3 regions of the Acholeplasma equirhinis genome follow, and region 1 is predicted to be linked to each of the others. Evidence: a T-box and tRNA genes for the amino acid it is inferred to sense, from the RefSeq annotation. Region 1 holds a T-box; the other regions hold tRNA genes.
What was found. A T-box is a leader RNA that pairs with one kind of tRNA and senses whether it is charged. The one in region 1 lies ahead of serS (serine--tRNA ligase), so its partner is inferred to be a tRNA-Ser.
Positions count from the first base shown of each region.

Region 2: it has a tRNA-Ser gene. The T-box ahead of serS (serine--tRNA ligase) is inferred to sense a tRNA for this amino acid. The anticodon was not compared.
Region 3: it has a tRNA-Ser gene. The T-box ahead of serS (serine--tRNA ligase) is inferred to sense a tRNA for this amino acid. The anticodon was not compared.

Region 1 covers NZ_JAFIDC010000001.1:1,260,445-1,267,281, forward strand. The annotation lists gene JV173_RS05945 (ABC transporter ATP-binding protein/permease) at 1-1,710, shown strand, start outside; T-box leader at 1,727-1,930, shown strand; gene serS (serine--tRNA ligase) at 1,981-3,249, shown strand; gene JV173_RS05955 (response regulator transcription factor) at 3,449-4,105, shown strand; gene JV173_RS05960 (sensor histidine kinase) at 4,102-5,415, shown strand; gene JV173_RS05965 (HIT family protein) at 5,396-5,812, opposite strand; gene JV173_RS05970 (phosphate propanoyltransferase) at 5,915-6,505, shown strand; gene JV173_RS05975 (HD domain-containing protein) at 6,505-6,837, shown strand, end outside.
Region 2 covers NZ_JAFIDC010000001.1:270,974-277,810, reverse strand. The annotation lists gene JV173_RS01250 (extracellular solute-binding protein) at 1-1,119, shown strand, start outside; gene JV173_RS01245 (bacterial Ig-like domain-containing protein) at 1,294-1,872, shown strand; tRNA gene JV173_RS01240 (tRNA-Ser) at 1,994-2,084, opposite strand; gene JV173_RS01235 (hypothetical protein) at 2,238-2,660, opposite strand; gene JV173_RS01230 (L-serine ammonia-lyase) at 2,676-3,887, opposite strand; gene JV173_RS01225 (hypothetical protein) at 4,026-4,772, opposite strand; gene JV173_RS01220 (ABC-F family ATP-binding cassette domain-containing protein) at 4,867-6,450, opposite strand; gene JV173_RS01215 (hypothetical protein) at 6,661-6,837, opposite strand, start outside.
Region 3 covers NZ_JAFIDC010000001.1:240,978-247,814, reverse strand. The annotation lists gene JV173_RS01095 (hypothetical protein) at 1-744, opposite strand, end outside; gene JV173_RS01090 (phospholipase D-like domain-containing protein) at 829-1,224, opposite strand; gene JV173_RS01085 (helix-turn-helix transcriptional regulator) at 1,229-1,489, opposite strand; tRNA gene JV173_RS01080 (tRNA-Ser) at 1,750-1,840, opposite strand; gene ptsP (phosphoenolpyruvate--protein phosphotransferase) at 1,851-3,566, opposite strand; gene JV173_RS01070 (ATP-binding protein) at 3,566-6,832, opposite strand; gene JV173_RS01065 (DUF4194 domain-containing protein) at 6,810-6,837, opposite strand, start outside.

The sequences.
Region 1 (6,837 bases):
GAACTTGCAGAAAAGTATTCAAATCGTATTGTTAGATTAAAAGATGGATTGATTATTAGTGATACCAATCCATACAACCCTAAAGTGGATGAATTAAGAGCAGATGATACAAAGAAGACATCAATGTCATTCTTAACAGCACTTAAATTATCTTTTAAAAACTTACTTACTAAAAAGGTTAGAACCTTAATTACTGCATTAGCAGGTTCAATTGGTATTATTGGGGTTGCACTTGTATTATCACTTCAATATGGATTTACAGACTATTTAAATGATATGGAACGCGGCACATTTGCAGGTCTTCCAATCACCATCTCAAGAAGTTACATTGATATGAATGCACTCCTTGATCAACGCCAACAAATATTAAATCCACTACCTCCAATTGATGGTGGTGTTGGTGGTTATGATCCTCAAACATCTACAGGGTTTGCAACCAACAAGTTTAGTCAAGAATATATTGAATATCTTGAGTCTAGTGATTTAGATGAATATGGTACAGTCGTTTACAGTTATGGTTTTACCGGTCAATATTTCTATCTTGCTGGAGATACTTTAAACTATAATCCAAAGAGTCCTTCAACTGCACTGAATAATGGCGGTAGAAATTACGTTACACAATCAAGTTATACGGTTGATTTCTTAGAAGATTTCTTTGTAGCAGTTGCTGGTAATTTCTATCAAGAATCCGCTAACGAAGCGATTTTAGTTGTAGACAACCAACATAGAGTACCAAATAAAATCTTAGAATTTTTAGGTTTTGAAACAGGCGAAGATGTTGTTGTACCATTTAGTGATATCGTTGGTAAAGAATTTAAAATCATTACAAATAATGCATACTATAAATTTGAAGATAATACATATAAAACAAAGAGCACAGCTGAACTTAAAGATGTTTACAACTCAAATTCAAATGATGTTATAACCATTAAGATTGTTGGTATTGTAAAATCAGACAGTGAATTTGTTACTGCGAGTGAAGCAATCATGTATTCACCTAATGTCAGCCGTACAGTCTTAGAAAAGAATATGGCATCAGATATTGTAGCTGCACAAAGAGACTCAGATCTTAATGTTATTGGTAATATGCCATTCTTTGGACAAAACACTAAAGAAGAACAAATGTATGCTTTAGGTGGTAACAATTTACCAACTCAAATCTTAATTTATCCAAATAATTTTGATTCAAAAGAAGCAATTGTTAAAATCTTATCAGACTATAACATTGATAAAGCAGAAGATGACCAAATTCATCATACCGATAATATTGCATCTGCTTTATCTATGATTAAAACAATTATGGATTCAATCTCTGCAGTCTTAATCGCATTCTCTGCGATCTCACTCTTTGTATCATCAGTGATGATTGGTATTATTACATACACATCCGTCTTAGAAAGAACAAAAGAAATTGGTGTACTCCGTTCAATTGGTGCACGCAAGAAAGATATTTCAAGAGTATTTAACGCAGAAACAATTATTGTTGGATTTATTGCAGGTGTCTTAGGGGTTGTCATTACTTATGGTATCGTACCTTTAGTTAATATCATCTTACAAGATGCAACCGGTACAGAAAACGTTGCTGAACTTTATTATGTACATGCAATCAGTTTAATTGTGATTTCTATTGTCTTAACATTTGTTGCGGGATTAATTCCTTCTAAAATTGCAGCAGGAAAAGACCCAGTTGTTGCTTTACGTACAGAATAAAATAATATATAATAGGTATAACACGTTGAAAGAGCTAAGTAATTAGTGCACTTTAGTTTAAAGAGAGTCTCTGGTTGGTGAGAAGAGATAACTAGTCATTAATGAATCTACTCTGGAGTGGTGGTAAAACCATCCGGGTCATTCCGTTAAAAATGCTAAAAGCGCTATGAGAAAACTCATAGAAATAAGGTGGCACCGCGAATTTAAATTCGTCCTTAGGAATTCATTTTTCCTAAGGACTTTTATTTTATATATTAAGGAGGAAATATCATGTTAGATTTAAAATTTGTAACTGAAAATTTAGACTTTGTTCTAAAGAAATTAGAAGGTAGAAATGGTGATTTTAGTTACTTAAAGAAATTGCCAACACTTCAAGAAGAAAGAAAACAGATCATTAATGATGTTGAAACTAAAAAAGCTAAGAGAAACGAAATCTCAAAATTAGTAGGTCAATATAAGAGAGAAGGCAAAGATGCGCAATCTCTACTTTCAGAAGTTGAACAAATTAAAGTTGAAATTCCTGAAAAAGAAGCACGTCTTGCTGAAATTGAAAAAGAAATTTTTGACATGCTTGCGATTACACCAAACTTACCAGCTGATGAAGTGCCACTAGGTAAGGACGATAAAGATAATGTTGAAATTAGAAAATGGGGTCAAATTCGTCAATTTGATTTCCCAATTAAAGACCATGTTGCTATTGGGGAATCGTTAGGTATTCTAGATTTTGAGCGTGCTGCTAAAATTACAGGCACAAGATTTGTTGTTGATATGGGACTTGCTGCTCGATTAGAGCGTTCATTAATCGCGTTCATGATGGATCTTCATGCATCTAAAGGATATAAAGAAGTCATTCCACCATATATTGTTAATGAAAAGAGTATGTTTGCAACCGGACAATTTCCTAAATTTAAAGAAGACTCATTTAATTTAGCAGGTACAGAGTGGTATTTAAATCCAACTGCTGAAGTTCCAACGATTAACCTTTACCGTGACGAAATTATTCCAAATGAAATGTTGCCGATTCGTTATGTTGCATTCACAACTGCATTTAGAGCAGAAGCAGGATCTGCAGGTCGTGATACAAGAGGGATTCTTCGTCAACATCAATTCAATAAAGTTGAATTAATTAAATTTGCTCGTCCTGAAGAATCAGAAGCAGAACACCAACAAATGCTTAAAGATAGTGAGGCTGTACTTCAACTACTTAACTTGCCGTACCGTGTTGTTTTATTATCATCAGGTGATATGGGATTTGGTATGAAAAAGACATATGATATTGAAGTTTGGTTACCAGGACAAAATATGTACCGAGAAATTGGATCAATTTCAAATGCAGGTGATTTCCAAGCACGTCGTGCAAACATTCGATTCAAACGTGATAAAGATGCTAAAACTGAGTATGTACATACCTTAAATGGTTCAGGACTCGCTGTAGGTAGAACAATTATTGCGATTCTAGAGAACTATCAAAACGCAGATGGTACAGTAACCGTTCCTGAGGTTTTAGTGCCATATTTAAGAGAAAAAGTAATCAAATAAATGAAGTTTCACATAGTTTTGAACATTTATTGAAGATTTGTTCAACAAGTTTTATACTATAAGTACTTCATTTTTCTCTCTTTTTATAGAGCCATACCGATTAAGATTTCTTAATAAGGCGGCTCTTTTTGTTAATTTAAATCAATCACATAATTATGTGATAAAATTAAGGAAAGAATCACTTAATCAGAAGGGGTGTATGACAGTGAAAATTTATTATGTTGAAGACGAAAAAGACTTATCAGAAATTATCCGTAAGTACTTAGCTAGAGAAAATTATGATGTGACAGTATTTTATGATGGTGAATCTGCAATGCCGCATATTGCAGATCAAGTTGATCTTTGGATCCTTGATATCATGTTAACAGGAGAAATTGATGGATTTGATTTAATTCAATCAATCAAAAAAGTAAATCCTGAAGCAGCAATTATCTTTACATCTGCTCGTGACCAAGCACTTGATAAGATTAAGGGATTAGAATTAGGTAGCGATGACTATCTTGCAAAACCATATTCTCCAAGAGAATTAATCTTACGTGTGAAAGCAATTCTTAATCGTAAGAATGCAAGACCTGGACATATGATGTATTCTGAATATACAATTTCATTAGATTCTCGTGAAATTAGACACAATGACCAATTAATCGAACTTACAAATAAAGAATTTGAAATGTTGTTAGTGTTCTTAAAGAATAAACAACAACCAATTGAAAGACAAATGTTACTTGAATCAATTTGGGGTAAAAACTATGTTGGATCTGACCGTGTTGTTGACGATCTGCTCAGACGTTTACGCGCTAAGATGCCACTACTTCGAATTGAAACGATTTATGGGTACGGCTATCGCTTATTATGAATCAATTTAAATTAACCACACAAATAAATATTATATTTAGCTTTGTATCCATCATGGCGTGTGTGGTTTTTTTATTCGTTTTAAACCTTTCATTTGCTAGAGGATATGAAAACCAGAATGCATATTTATTAAGTGAATACTATAAAAAAATAAAGTCAGAATATGATCCAAACGCAGTTACATTCAACTTTGAATACGAATCTATGTATAATGATTTCTTCATCATTATGAATGGTGATTTGGTGGCATTTTCAAATAATGTTGTAAATGCAAAAGAAAGAAATAACATCATTAATCTGATTAAGAATGAGTATTTCTTAAATAATACACATTTGAGTTATAAGAATATTGAATATACAAGATTTGGAAATTATAGTTACTTAGGTGAAATCATTGATGATATTAATCATCCAAGGTATGCGATTATTGTAATTTCAAATACACAAGCGTATATTAATGAGTTAACCGGGAATGTACCATTCTATACAACCTTGGCGTTTATTAATATTCTAGCGCTTGGTATGATTATCATTTGGTTGTGGAGTAGTAATACCGTTAAAAAGTTAAATGATTTAAAACTTGTTGTAGACAAAATGGTTCAAGATAATTACCAAACCGAGATTGCAATTGACAGTGCAGAAGAAATCTCAAGCTTAGCAAAAGCAATTGATAATATGCGTGTTGAGATTAAAAATAATGAAGATACAAAAAAAGAAATGATCCAAAACTTAGGTCATGATTTGAAAACACCAATTGCAGTGATTAAATCTTATGCAGAAGCCATTTTAGATGGCATTGAAGATTCAAAATCAGCAGAACTTATTATTAAACAAGCAGATGTTTTAAACAATAAAGTTAAACAAATTATTGAATATTCTAAAATTGGTTATATTGATTTAGGTGGCGACCGCGAAATGATTTCAATGAAGGAAATCATTGAACAAGTGGTTAACCACTATAAGTATTTAACACAAGCTAAATTTATTGTTGATATTAAAGAAGATTGGAAACACAGAATGGTTCGTGAAAACATTTATGTTGCCATTTCAAATATTGTCGATAATGCAGTAAGATATGTTCAAACCAAAATTGTGATCCAATTAAAATCAAAAAAACTCACCATCTATAATGACGGTGAGCAAATTGATGAAGCCTTAATTCCTAAGATCTTTAAAGCATATGAAAAAGGATCTAAAGGACAATTCGGATTAGGTCTAGCAATTGTTAAAGAAACACTTGATAGATTTAATTTAAAATGTGAAGTTACAAATTACCAAAATGGTGTATTATTTACGATAGAGCCGCAATAATCATTGCTGCTCTTTTTTTATACGCATCACTATTTAAAGTACTCATATGATTTGTTAGTTTAAAGGTAACTTCCTCTTTTTCATAGCGAGGAATAATGTGAACATGATAATGGAAGACAGTTTGTCCTGCTTCAGGCATATTGTTATTAAGTAAATTTAATCCCTTTGCATCAAAGGCTTTAAAGATAGCTTTGCTTAATTTTTGTACAACAGCAAATAAATGCTTAAGTGTTTCTTCAGGTACTTCAAAAATATTTTGATAAGGCACTTTTGTTACAACAAGTGTATGGCCAGGGGTTGCTTGTGTAATATCTAAAAAAGCAATCACTAGGTCATCTTCATAAACAATTGATGATGGAATTTCACGATCGATAATTTGGGAAAAAATGGTTTTCATATGTCTTACTCCTTTAAATACATTATAACAAATTGTTTTATGAAGGTGATGCGTTCTTTTAGTGTTATAATCAAATTGATTATATAGAAGGGAAGTTTAATCATGAAAAATATACCAGTTGGGATCTCAGGACGTCACGTTCACGTTACCCAAGAACACTTAGAAATCTTATTTGGAAAGGGCTATGAGCTAAAAGTCTTTAAGATGTTAAGTCAACCTGGACAATATGCTGCCGAAGAAAAGGTAACTGTTGTATCACCAAGTGGACTTGCCCTTGAAGGTGTCCGTATCTTAGGACCAGTAAGACCTGCATCACAAGTTGAATTATCACAATCGGATTGCATCCGTTACAAATTCCAAGCTCCAGTTCGTTCATCAGGTGATGTTAAAGGCAGTGGTGCTTGTAAATTAGTTGGACCTGCAGGCGAAGTTGAATTATCTGAAGGTGTTATTATTGCAGATCGCCACATTCACTTCTCATTAGAAGAAGCTAAAGAATTTGGTGTAACAGATAAACAAGTTGTTTCAATCAAAATTGGTGGTGTAAAACCAGGTATCTTAGATAACGTTTTATGCCGTGTGAATGCTAATTTCCGTTTAGATTGCCATCTAGATACTGACGATGGTGCTGCATTTATGCTTAAGAATGGCGACACTGTTACTTTAGTTAAAAAGTACGAAATCGTTGAATAATGGAAAAGAAAAAAAGACAGCAAGTATTTAGAGATCCATTGTATGGATATATTCATATAGAATATGATTTGATTACACACTTGATTGATACAAGTGTGTTTCAACGTTTAAGAAGGATTAGACAACTATCTGGTGTACATATGGTCTTTCATGCTGCCGAGCATTCAAGATTCTCACACTCTTTAGGAGTTTATGAACTTGCATATCGCTTCTCAATGATTCCAGAAATCAAAGAAGCTTTAACAGAAAGAGAAGAGTTACTCTTTTTAGCATCTGCTCTTTTACATGATATTGGTCATGGTGCATATTCACACGCTTTTGAATATGTCTTT
Region 2 (6,837 bases), 990 kb from region 1:
ATTGTTGCAATCACATTGCTAGTTGCATGTGATCAAAGACAAGTCTTACGCATCCTTAACTGGGGCGAATACATCAATGATGATGTTGTTGCAGCTTTTGAAGATGCAACTGGATATCGTGTTTCTATCGATGTCACTGATTCAAATGAATCATTTTATGCAAAAATTAAAAGTGGTACAACTGCTTACGATATCGTAATTCCATCAGATTATATGGTTGAACGTATGGTTGATGAAGATATGTTAGTTAAACTTGATTACACTAAATTACCTAATCATGCAAATGTGACTTATATGGAAGGTGTAAATGATATCTTTGAAGCTATGACTGCAACAACACTTACTAGAACTGGTAAAACTGTTGATTATACAGATTATGCAGTTCCATACTTCTGGGGATCATTCGGTATTATCTATAACAATCGTGTTGAAGGTTTAAAAACTGCACTTGAAACGCATGGTTGGAGTGCTTTCTTCGATCCAAGTTTAACACCTGCAAATGTGAGACGCGGTATGTATGATGTACCTCAATATGCTTATGCTGCTGCTTCTTTCTATTTAGAACAAGATATTAACACAGTTACAACTGCTTCATTAAATGCCGCTGAAGAAGCTATTCTTCAAGCAAATTTTGTTGAGTGGGCTGATGATTTACTTAAACGTAATGTAGAATCAAACAACCTTGATATGGCATTTGTTTACACAGGTGACTATCTAGATCGTTTATACATTCAATTAGAAGACGGTAAAACTTTAGAAGAAGTTCAAGCAATTTTTGATATTTATATTCCAGAAACTACAATGGGTTTCATGGATAACTTAGTTATTCCTACAACTTCTAAGTCAGTAGATATGGCTCATGAGTTTATCAACTTCTTACTTGATCCTGAAGTTGTTGCATTAAATAGTGAAGTTGTTGGTTATGCAACTGCATTAGTTGAAGCATACGATTTAATCGTTGCAAATCTTGACAGCGAAGATGAATGGTATCATAACTGGGCACTTGCTAACTTAACTTACTACAATAAGAATGCTACAAACGTTTTGGTTCCATTAACTACTTTATCAGCAGCTAATATTGATAAAATCAATACAATGGTTGATAACGTACGTTCATAGTTAATAAACAAAAGTCAAAAGGCGAATCCTAATAGATTCACCTTTTTTATATATGGAAAACTGGTTCAACTATTAGTACATAGAATTAATAGGTTATAGACATTGACATTCAACATAAAGCATAACACGTGAGATGTAATTATTTTTCAGTTATATAAAGGGTAGGAGGATAATATGAAAAAAACAATATTGTCAATAATGGCTTTCTTTTTTACATTGATATTAGTCGGATGTACGGGTTTATTCCCTACAACGATTGGCATTTCAATTGAAGCACCAAATAAAACAGTTTACATTTTAGGTGAAACATTTGATGCAACTGGTTTAAAAGTTCAATCTTACAACAGTAATGGTGATGTTAAAGATCTAACTGCTGATGATTACACACTATCAAACACAGCATTAAATCAGTTAGGAGCACATACAATTAGAGTTAAACACAATCATTTTGAAGCTGACTTTACTGTGTTTGTAAAAGAATCTCCAAATTTAATTAAAATGGTTTATATTACAGATTTTCCAGCAACAGTTTTCTATCAAACAGTTCCAACCAGTGAAACTCTTGAACTTGATGGTTTATTTTTAACTTATTTAACAGCTAATTTTGAAACTGTAGACGCACCACTTTCTGACTTTTCATTTAATATATTTGATATTGATTTAGCAGATTCAGGTTACTCTGTATATGCTGTTAACATTTCACATAAAACTTTAGAAGGTATTTCTACCACATTCTTAATTTATGTAGGGTAATTCTATTCCAAAATAAATAATATAACTCATTAAAAAGCCATACACTTATATATGAAAAGTGTATGGCTTTTTATTAAGGTATTTAAAAAAGATAAAGGTTTAGTGTGTACTTTCCAAAAGATGGCGGAACAAGAGGGATTTGAACCCTCGCATCCTGTTACAGACCTACTCGATTTCGAGACGAGCCTCTTAAGCCACTTGAGTATTGTTCCACTTAAAAATATTATAAAACTTTATTCAAAAAAAACACCTCCATATGTTTATTATAGAGATGTTTACTAATTATAATGAATTTATAGATATACCTTTTTTTTATTAGTGTCTACTAAATGGGGTGCAGTTCACCAAGGCTCTCAATTTATAGTTTATTTAATCGCTATTAATTGTAATTTAACTTCTTTAATGACAAATTCAACAATTTCTTTAGCAGTCATATCTGCATTAATCTCTATCGGTTCTTCCACACGTTGTGTATTTATAAATGGTAAGTTACTTTCGATACCAACTGTTACATAAACTTGTTCTAATATCGTGTTTTCGTCTTGAACAAAAACTTCAAAGTATCCATCATCCAAAATATGATCATACATAACTTCTAAATTGTTATCTCTAATAAGTTGTGCTAATTCAATATCTTGTTTATTAAAGATAATGTACATAGCCTCTAAAGTTGGACTATCATTCTTATGTTCTTCTAAATATTCAACAAACTTTCTTTTGTGTTCTTTTTGAATATCAGAATAATCATCTTCTTGTTTTTCAAATAATTTTTTTAACCATTTAAACATAATAAATTCCTTTCCTTACCAACAATTTTCGTCTGTACTTTTATAATTTTTAGCAAGTCCACCAATGGATGTTTCTTTATAATCCGTATGCATAGATAAGCCTGTTTGGTACATTGTTTCTATGACTGTATCAAATGAAATTTTTCTTGAATCACTTAAGAAATATGCAAGTCCACATGCATCAATCGCACGAAGTGCTGCAACAGCATTTCTTTCAATACATGGAATTTGAACAAATCCATTAATTGGATCACAAGTTAAACCTAAATGATGCTCCATTGCAATCTCTGCTGCGTATTCAACTTGGTTAATATCTAAATTAAAGAGTGTTGCGTGAGCCGCTGCAGCCATTGAACATGCAGATCCAACCTCAGCTTGACAACCAGCAACAGCACCTGAGATAGATGCGTTATGTTTAATCAAATTACCAAATAAACCAGCAACTGCAAGTGCTTTAATGATTTTCTCGTCTGTAATAAATTTATGCTTATGTCTCATGTAGTATAACAAAGCCGGCAAGACACCACAAGCACCACAAGTTGGTGCAGTAACAATGATACCTCCTGCAGCGTTTTCTTCACTGACTGCAAATGCATAAGCTGAAACTAATCTGTTTTCTGTAATTTCAGAAGGTTCTTTAGCCATTACTTTTTCAAATAAAGTTTTTGCTTTTCTTTGAACCTTTAATGGTCCAGGTAAAACACCTTCTGTTTTAATGCCTCGTTCAACAGCAGCTTTCATTGCTTCCCAAATTGACTTTAAATAGTCAATTATGTCTTCACCTTCAAACTTTAATACATATTCATATAGTGAAATTTTGTGACGACGACAATATGCTTTAATTTCATTGAAATTCTTGTGAGGATAAACTTGAACTTCTTCTGATTCACGACCAACAAAAACAATTCTACCACCACCAGTAGACTTTACTTCATCGGTTGAGACTAATTCATCACCTTTATAACCTAAAACTAAAATTGTATTCGCAAACTTCTCTAAGTCAATTTTAGTATCAAAAGTAATTTCTCTTGGATGTACTGTTTCTAACATCGCATCTTCAGTTAGATGACCTTTACCTGTTAATGCAAGTGAATTATATAAAGTTACTTTGAAATATGTAATTTCTGGATTTTCTTCTACAATGGTCTTCATTGCAAGTGCTGGCCCCATTGTATGACTGGATGATGGACCATGTCCTATTTTATAAAGTGATCTAAGTGATAGCATATTTTTCCCTCACAATTCATGATTTAATTATAGCACTATAATATGCATAAATATTAAAAGAAAAAAGCCTGATACAAAAGTATCAAACTTTCACTTATTTTTCAAGTCTTTAAAGTATTCTCAATCATCTAGTTTACATTAATTTATTTTTGGAACTGCATTCAAATCTGATACTGCTTTACTAAAAAATTGTAAGATTTCTTCTTTAGTTTCAGCTTGATTTATCGCAGATCTTGCATCTTTTTCAATTGAAAATAAAAGGTTCCAATTTTCTTGTGTGTAGTCAGCTCTTTTGAAATTATAAAATAAATTATCTAAATTATTAAGTGATTTAATTCTTTGATTTTCAATTTCAGTTCTAAGATTATAGATATGATCATATTCTGATGATTTATTATTAATGAATTGAATCAAAATATAACCAAGTTTATTGAAATTACCACCAGTATTACTATTTAGTTCTAATACGATTCTATATTCACTTGTTTCATGATGTAGTTGTGGAATGTTTGCAGTAAATTTATAAGCATTTTTTCTTCCTGGATTCGCATTACCACCAAATTCTAAATTAACATCAAATGGTGAACCACCATTGAGTCTAATCATAAGATTAATTTGATAAAGTTTGATATCAGAATATGAAAAATCACCAAATTCGTTCTTTTCATATGTGTAGTCATCATTGACAGTTTGATTTAAATCAGTAAATTCAAGTTCTATAGACTCAATTTGATATCCAAAAAGTTCAGGTAGTGTTTCATCCGATGAAATTGAATATGTAGTTTCTTCGACTGATAAATAAAATAGATCGGTTCTTGTTCCAAAACATGCAGTTAAGAAAACTACAAATAACGATGTTAAAAAAACACTTACTAAACTTTTCATATTGACACCTCTTTATTGATTCTTCTAATTTAATTTTAACATTAAATACTCATTTATAAAAAAGTCCAGTACTTAAGTACTAGACTTGTTAGTTTTATAATGTTTCTAGATATGTTTCGTATGAATCAATGTGTTCAATCAGTTTACCATCTTCTTTAACTTCGAAAAGTTTAGTTGAAACTGTTGATGCAAGTTGATGATCTTGTGTCGTAAATAATACGACACCTTGGAACTCTTGTAATCCTTTATTAAGTGCAGTAATAGTTTCCATATCTAAATGGTTCGTCGGTTCATCAAGAATTAAAACATTCTTGGATAAAATCATCATACGACTCATTAAAAGTCTAACTTTTTCACCACCAGATAAAACTTTAATTGATTTAAGTGCATCATCACCTGAGAATAACATACGACCAAGGAATCCTCTAACATATGCGGATTCTTTATTTGGTGAGTAATCAGTTAACCAATCAACCATTTTAGTATCTGTTGTAAATTCATAATTATGATCTTTTTCAAAATAACCTACATTCGTTGTTTGACCCCAACGAATTACACCACTATCCGCAGTTTCTTTACCGGCTATGATATCAAATAACATGGTATGTGCTTTTTGATTTAAACCAACAAATACGATCTTATCTTCTTTACCAATTGTAAATGAAATGTTATCTAAGATCTTTTTACCATTTACAGTCTTGGTTAAGTTTTCTACTTTTAAGATATCATCACCTAAAGGTTTCTCAATCTTAAAATTAATATATGGATAGCGTCTAGTTGAAGGTTTAATTTCATTTAATTCAATTTTATCAAGTAATTTTTTACGTGAAGTTGCTTGTTTAGATTTAGATGCATTTGCACTAAATCTAGAAATGAAATCTTGAAGTTCCTTAATTTTTTCTTCAGACTTCTTATTTTGTTCTTTCATTTGTTTAAGCATTAATTGACTTGATTCGTACCAGAAATCATAATTGCCTGCAAAAAGATTAACAGTCTTGTAGTCGATATCAACAATATGTGTACAAACTTTATTTAAGAAATAACGATCATGTGATACAACAATAACTGTATTTTCAAAATCAATTAAGAAGTTTTCTAACCAACGTACAGCTTCAATGTCCAAGTGGTTTGTTGGTTCGTCTAATAGTAAAATATCAGGATTGTCAAAGATCGCTCTTGCAAGTAAAACTTTAACTTTCAAATTACCTTCTAAATTTGCCATTTGCTCATAATGGAATTTAGGTTCAACACCTAATCCAGATAGTAAAATTGCAGCATCAGATTCAGCATTCCAACCATTCATTTGGTCAAATAACTCTTCGAGTTCACCAGCTCTGACACCGTCAGCATCCGTAAAGTCTTCCTTCATGTAGATTGCTTCTTTTTCTTTCATTACAGAAAAAAGTTTTTGGTTACCCATTAAAACAGTTTCCATGACTGTAAAATTGTCATACTTAAAGTGGTCTTGTTCTAGAACAGACATACGTTTTGTTTGTGGATATGAAATTGTACCTTTAGAAACTTGTAATTTACCACTTAATAGTTTTAATAGTGTAGATTTACCGGCACCATTAGCACCAATGACCCCATAACAGTTTCCTTCTGTAAATTTTATATTGACATCTTCAAATAAAATATCTTTTCCAATTTGATAAGTAACGTTCGATACATTTAGCATGTTTGATATCCTCCCATGTAATAAACCTTTACTATTTTAACATAAGATATATAAATATCTTGTTATTTGATATGAAACTTCAAATTTCTTATTTTTATACTCAATTGTGTTAAAAATGAGACATCCAATAAAGAAAATACGGCACTTGTAAGTACCGTATTTTTATCACTACTGAAAATATTTAAATGCCTTACCTTAACTTCTTATTAACTACTTTATATTTTGAATATCTTTTAACCTTTTAGCTGTTGTTTCTTTATACATAAAACGCCATGAGAAATATAAACCAATCGCGTAGAATAGAACTGTAAATAAAAGATCTTCGATAATAATCGCAACAAATTCAGCATCTTCAAACAATAAATTGAATGGAACATCATATGCTTC
Region 3 (6,837 bases), 1.0 Mb from region 1:
TGTTTGATTATCGCTATTAATCCAAACTATCGTGGACTCAACATTTTTGTTGAAGTCCTCTCTAACTAGTAATGAGGCGTACTGATTGGTTTTTAGGTTATCTGCTTTATATTGATAGTTATTCTCATTTGAATAACTGATTTGATGAATCGACTGCTGCTCAATAAACTCAAAGTAGTCGTAGCTGTTTATTTCCTCAATATGCCTTAATTCATTTAGATAAAAATCGTTATCATCAAAGCCCATCTTAATACTAGCCACAAACGCATTTTCATCTTTACCATTTGATAAGACATCGTTGTAGTCAAAAACAAGGTTGCCACCCTCTGTTAAAGTCAACTTAAACAAAACCGTCGTGCCTTGATTGGTTTCTAAGTTACCTTCAAATGTTTTCTTTGTGGTTGTGTCATTTTCTAATTTAAGTCTAAGTTGATTTAATAATCGTTGGTAATAGGACAAATGCATCGATAAATTAACTTCAAACGTGTCATCATCTAATGTTTCATACACGTTTAAAAGTGTTTCGCGAGCAATAAACTTATCATCACTAATCGTTGATTCTTGATGAGTGCTTGTTAATTTATTTCTTTTTTCATCGTCTTCGATCAAAAGCTCACTTAATTCACCATAATACAAACTAACGGCTTCTTTGATTGTTTTTGGTTCTGCTTTGTTAGACTGCTCACATGCTGCTAATGCGGTGATGAGACATAAAAATAAAACAAATACACCTATTTTCTTCATTCGTTCTTTCCTCCAGTTATTTAATACGATAAGCTTATTGTATATTAACTAGTTGATTTATACAAATAATAAAATAAATATGAATTAATTCAAGTTCTGCAAACCTCTTGCAGTAATATTAGATTTAAACTTTACTTTGTTTTTAATCCATTCAGCACATTCTCTTGCGATGACTCTTTGAGTAAGCTGATTTCTTAATCTAATCTCAAACTCAGTACCATACAATGAACTTTCTCTAAGTTGCTTAGGAATGTAGAACTCCTTATCTTCTTTATTGATGGTGCCTTTAATACCTTCACTAACAAAGGTTGGTGCAGGAAAAATGAACTCTAGTTCTTCTACAGATTCAAGTTCTTTTTTTAGTGTTTCATAAGCATAAATAGAGAAAAATGATGCAACAATTTTTATTTTACTCCCAGGAATGATTTCCTTACGTAGATCATCACCTAATAACTTCGTTTTATTATCCAATAGTTCCATTAAGTTAATTCACCTCAATTCCATGCTTGATAAAGTATGTTGCGAGTTTTCTTTTAACTTTAATGGTAGGTTCATGTTTACCTTTTTCCCATCTATTGATAGATTGAAAGGAAACTCCCAATAATTCGGCAAACTCAGTTTGTGTTAAAATGAGCTTTTTTCTTAATTCTTTAATCCCCTCAGCGTATGTCATGGTTATCACCTCAACGTTTATGTCAAAATTATAACACTTTTTTATCAAATGACAAAGAAAACTTAAACACATACCTGTTTTTATTATAATTATTATCTAAAATTTGCCATTATCCGCCATGACCGATTTTAAACCTCTACTTAAAATTAAAATGTAATCGTGTATTTAAGGCCATAATCGTGTTACTAAATATATGATGTATACAATATCAACTGATTTATAGTTTTAATAACGATTTTAATAATTCAACTGATTTCTGAATATAGGAAAAACTTCCCTTTCTTCATGAAAAAAAGGTCCGATACTTTTGTATCAAACCTATGCATTCAATATGGCGGAACAAGGGGGATTTGAACCCCCGCATCCTGTTACAGACCTACAAGCTTTCCAAGCCTGCCTCTTCAGCCACTTGAGTATTGTTCCATCAAAAGAGCTAGTCAGCTAGCTCTTTATAATATACTTCAATAAGTTCATGTACTTCTTTGTTTGTTTCTAAGGTTAATGCTTTATTTACAATCGCTTCTAATTTACTGTAACTTGCTTTACTAATTAAGTATTTAATCTCTGCAATTGCATTTGCATTCATCGATAGATCATCGACACCTAAACCTACTAAAAGTAATGATTGTTTTGGACTTGATGCCATCTCACCACAGACAGAAACTTTTTTACCAGCTTTATGTGCTACATCCACAACTCGTTTGATTGTTTGTAATAACACAGGATGATACGGTTGATAAAGATTCGTTACTTTTTCATTTGTTCTGTCAACTGCAAATAAATATTGAATTAAATCATTTGTTCCAATAGAAACAAAATCTACATACTTGATTAAAGTTTCAATATGTAGTGCAGCAGTAGGCACCTCTACCATGATACCAAATTTTGGAAGATTTACATCCACAAATTCTTCTTTTAATGAAGAAACTGCAAGATCTAATATCTTCTTAGCCTCATCAATTTCTTCTTTAACTGTTACCATAGGTAACATCAGTTGAATGTTTCCAGATAAATTCGCTTTTAACACCGCTCTTAATTGTGTTCTAAAAAGTGAAGGGAATGAAAGTGAGTATCTAATCGCACGATTACCCATAAATGGATTTAATTCATTACGATGTGAAAGATATGGTAAATCTTTGTCACCACCGATATCTAGTGTTCGTAAAGTAACACTTTGATTGAAAAATGATTTAGATACTTCTTTATAAAAGTTTGTAAGTTCTTCTTCTGTTGGGAAATCTTGGCTTTCCATATATTGGTTTTCAGTTCTTAATAAACCAACGCCCATGGCCCCAACTTCTTTAGCATTTTCAACATCTTGAAGTTCAGAAATGTTTGCAAGAATGCCAACTTCTTTTCCATCTGATGTTTTACCATTTTGATTTTTAAGTTGTAGATAAATTTGTTGTTCCTTTAAAATTTGTTTTTGCTTTTCCATGAAAAGCGTAATTTCATCATCATTTGGATTTAAAATTACAAATCCTTTTTTACCATCTACAATAGCAAGTGTATTTTCAGGTAATTTTGATACATCAATACCTGAGATTGCAGGAATACCTAAGTGACGCGCAAGTATCGCAGCGTGACTTGTTTTTGAACCTGAGGTTGTAATAATACCTTTAATATATTTCTTATCTAAAGAAACAGTTAAACTTGGCATAATCTCTTCAGCAACTAAGATAACATCTTTAAAGATTTGACTCTTTAAAGACTTCATACCAGAAAGTGCACCAAGAACACGTCTCATGATGTCTTTAAGATCAGAAACTCTCTCTTTAATATACATATTTTCAGATGCTTCGAATAGATCAATCATTTCAGAGATTGACTGACGGAATGCATAATCTGCACTATAATTATCTTCTTTAATTTTCTTTTCTGTTTCTTCTCTTAGCATCGGATCTTCTAGCATTAAACTTTGTGCATTGAAGATGGAAGCTTGATCCGGTCCAACTTTTTTCTCGACATCACGATAAAGTTCTTGAAGTTCCTTTTTTGATTTTTCTAAAGCTTCGTTAAGTCTATTTATTTCAATTTCAGGACCTTTCCCAAGTTTACTTACTGAAATCAGCGGTACTTCATTTAAATGATGAATCTGTGCAATTGCTATCCCATTTGATGTTGAAATACCATAGATTTTGTTTTCCATTATATAACCTCTCTATTGAATGCCTCTACAATCGCAAAATCGTTATCTTTAACGATTGCAAGTGATGTTGTTACATAGTTAATAATATTTGATACACGTTGTGGTGGTACGGCAATGAATAATTGAATTGAAAGTGAATTATAGAACTTCATCATTGCATCAATTCTTGATTCATCCATGTTATTGAATGCTTCGTCAAATAATACGATACAACCTGAATCCACTCTTCTATTTTTAGTTAAAAGTTGTTGGAATGAAGCTGCAATAACAATATAGAATGGTACTTGGGTTTCACCACCAGATTTTTCTCTAGAAACTTTTGAAAAGTAAGATTTATTACCGTTTTCTGAAGTTACTTCAATATCGTAACTCATATAGTAACGATAATCTAAGAATTGTAATGCAAACTTATCATTTTCAGGATCAAATGACGCAATTCTATTGAAGAGTTCCATTAAAACAATTTCATTCTTCTTAGTTAAGTTTTCAGTGAATAATGTGTGATTAAAGATCGCTTCACTGCCCATAATAATGTCGTAATATGTCTTAAATTCTGGATTTTCTGAAGGTTTTGTAATTAATTGGTAACTATCTACACCAAACTTTTTACCTTCAAGTGCCATGTTGAGTTCAGCAATTTGAATTTGAGCTGCTTCAATTGAAGCACGAAGTTTACCAACAAATTCTTCTCTAAATCCAATTTCAGAAGCACGACGTAGATCGATTGCCTCTTGTTCATATTTCATTAAATTGTTGTCTCGAATCAGATTGGCTTCACGTTCGAAGTGAATTAATTCACTGATATCCGGAGCTGCTCCAAAGTGGTAGTTTGCAATATATACACGCATTAAGTTAATCACTTCGTTTTCAGCTTTAGCATTTTGTGCATTAATTGCAACCGTACTTTGTGCAAGATCACGACTAATTAGGTCGTAATTGCTTGAGTATTTTTCTTTTAATGCATTAAATTGTGAATATGCTGTATTGATTAAAGTTGGATACTTTGCGTGTAATTGTTTTTGCTCTTCAAAGTATTCATCAAGATTTGTTCTTGTTTCTTCAATTTGTTCAAGAATACGTGTCTTTTCACTTCTTAAATCTGCCATCTTATCTGCAAGACGTTCAAGATCAAGTTTAAGTTGTCTTTTCTTATTCTTTTCATCTTGGAGTTGAGCTTCAAGTTCATTGAATTGAGGATTCTTTTCTAAGCTTCCTACTTTTTCTTCTAATTCAATAAACTCTCTTCTAATGACTTTGACTGTTTCAAAGAAGCGAACTTGGTTTGTTGAAAGTATTTGATTTAATCTTGATTGTGAAAGTAATCGAATTGCTTTTTGATTTCTTTCAATTTCTTTTGATAATCGGTCTAAGTCTGATTGTAGTTGTTTAACTAATTTTTCATCGAGTTCAACTTGCATTGATGTTGCTTGTTGACCAATATATGGAACTTCATAGTTTCTTGGATTGATTTGACGTGCTGTATAGTTTGAATACGTCATTGCAGTTTTCGTAATTGATCGAGAATAATTCTTTAAATCTTGTATATTTTCAACTGTTACAACATGACCCATAATCATATTGATGAAATTCTTAGCATGTGGATGATCAGTTGAAACTTTAGCTGCAAGCGAGTTTGGAAGAATATTTGTGTATTCACCAAGTTTTGCAGTATTAACTAAACCTACACCATAAATTTGAAGTTCAGATTTAACACGATCATAAACTTCTAGTGCATCATTGAAATACAATGGATCAATGATTAAGTCAAATCTTTGACCACCTAAATATCCTTCTAATGCATTACGCCAAGATTCATCTGCAACTTCAATGAGTTCACATAAAGGACGCACTCTGACTTCTTTCTTATAATAATTGGAAAGATCTGTATTAATTGCTTCGATTAATTGTTGAACATTTTTAGGATATGTTTTAACATTTCGTTTAAGTGCATTTAATCTTGCTTGAGTAATATTAAGATCTTGTAAAAGTTTAGTTCTTTCACGTTCTAAATCCATCTTCTCAACTTGAAGTGCAGATAAATAACCACTTGCTGCAGCATGTGCACCTTCCATGAAAGATGTTAATTCTAAAACATTTGAATTCTCTTCATGTCCAGAATAATACTTAATAAACGCTGAAATTGCAGTATTTGGATTGAGTTGAACAAAGTCACGATAAATCTCTAACTCTTTGTTTAAAGTGTCTTTAAGGTCAGATACAATGCGTTTTTGTTCATTATATTGCTCACCTTTTTTCTCTAATTGTTCTTTAAGATTGATTAATGTTCTTGCAACATCATTTGTATTTCTTGCTTGTTCAAGTTGAATGATTGCTTCATCGTTTTCTTCAACTTGGCTATCTAAATCTTCTTTATCTTTCTTTAAAACTTCATATCTTGCGTTTATTTTATCGATGGATTCTTGTGCGTGTGCTAAGAAGAATTCTCTCTTTTCAATAAATGCCATTTTTTCAATCATTTCATTAATATTGATTTGATCTGTATTTGATGTTAAAGCTTCACCGAGTTTAACAATTTTATCTAATTTTTCTAATTTTTCACGATCAAGTCTAATTTGTGATTCAACACGTTTTAATTGAGTCACATTGTTTTTAAGTGATTGAATATCAATTGGTTCATCATCAAGTAAAAACTCAAAAACGAAAGATTGTAAATCAATCGGTCTAAATGCTAATGCTTTTGGTAAAATTTTTGCGTACTTTTTCGCATCAATACCAAAGTATTTTGCTAGTGCATCACGATAATCTTTTTGTGTATTGAATGGATCAAGTTCAACTTGAATCGTCTTTAAATACGCCTTCATTGAACGGTAATCTCTTGGTTTTTTCTTATCCAAGAAGATACCATCATGAATATTTAGATTATCTAGTAAATAGAATCTTTCTTTTAACGAGCCACCTTTTGGCAACTCTAAAATACACCCAATAACTCCAAATTGATCGTTTTGCTCATCAAAGAATTCGAGTGCTACGTGAGAAATTACATCACCTGGTCGTAAATATTCTTTATTCTCAGCACCAATACGTCCACGAATATAACCTTCGAGTGAACGTTTAGCTTCATCTGTTGCTGCAATATTGAATTTAGCACCAGATTTACCACCGACAAGTAAATATTGCAGTGCATCCAGTAAAGTAGATTTACCTGAACCATTCTCACCTGAAATTAATGTATTATCATTAATCACAATTGTTTGGTCAAAGAATAAGTGCCAGTTTACGAGTTTAATCTTCGTCAGTCTCTTCATTGTCA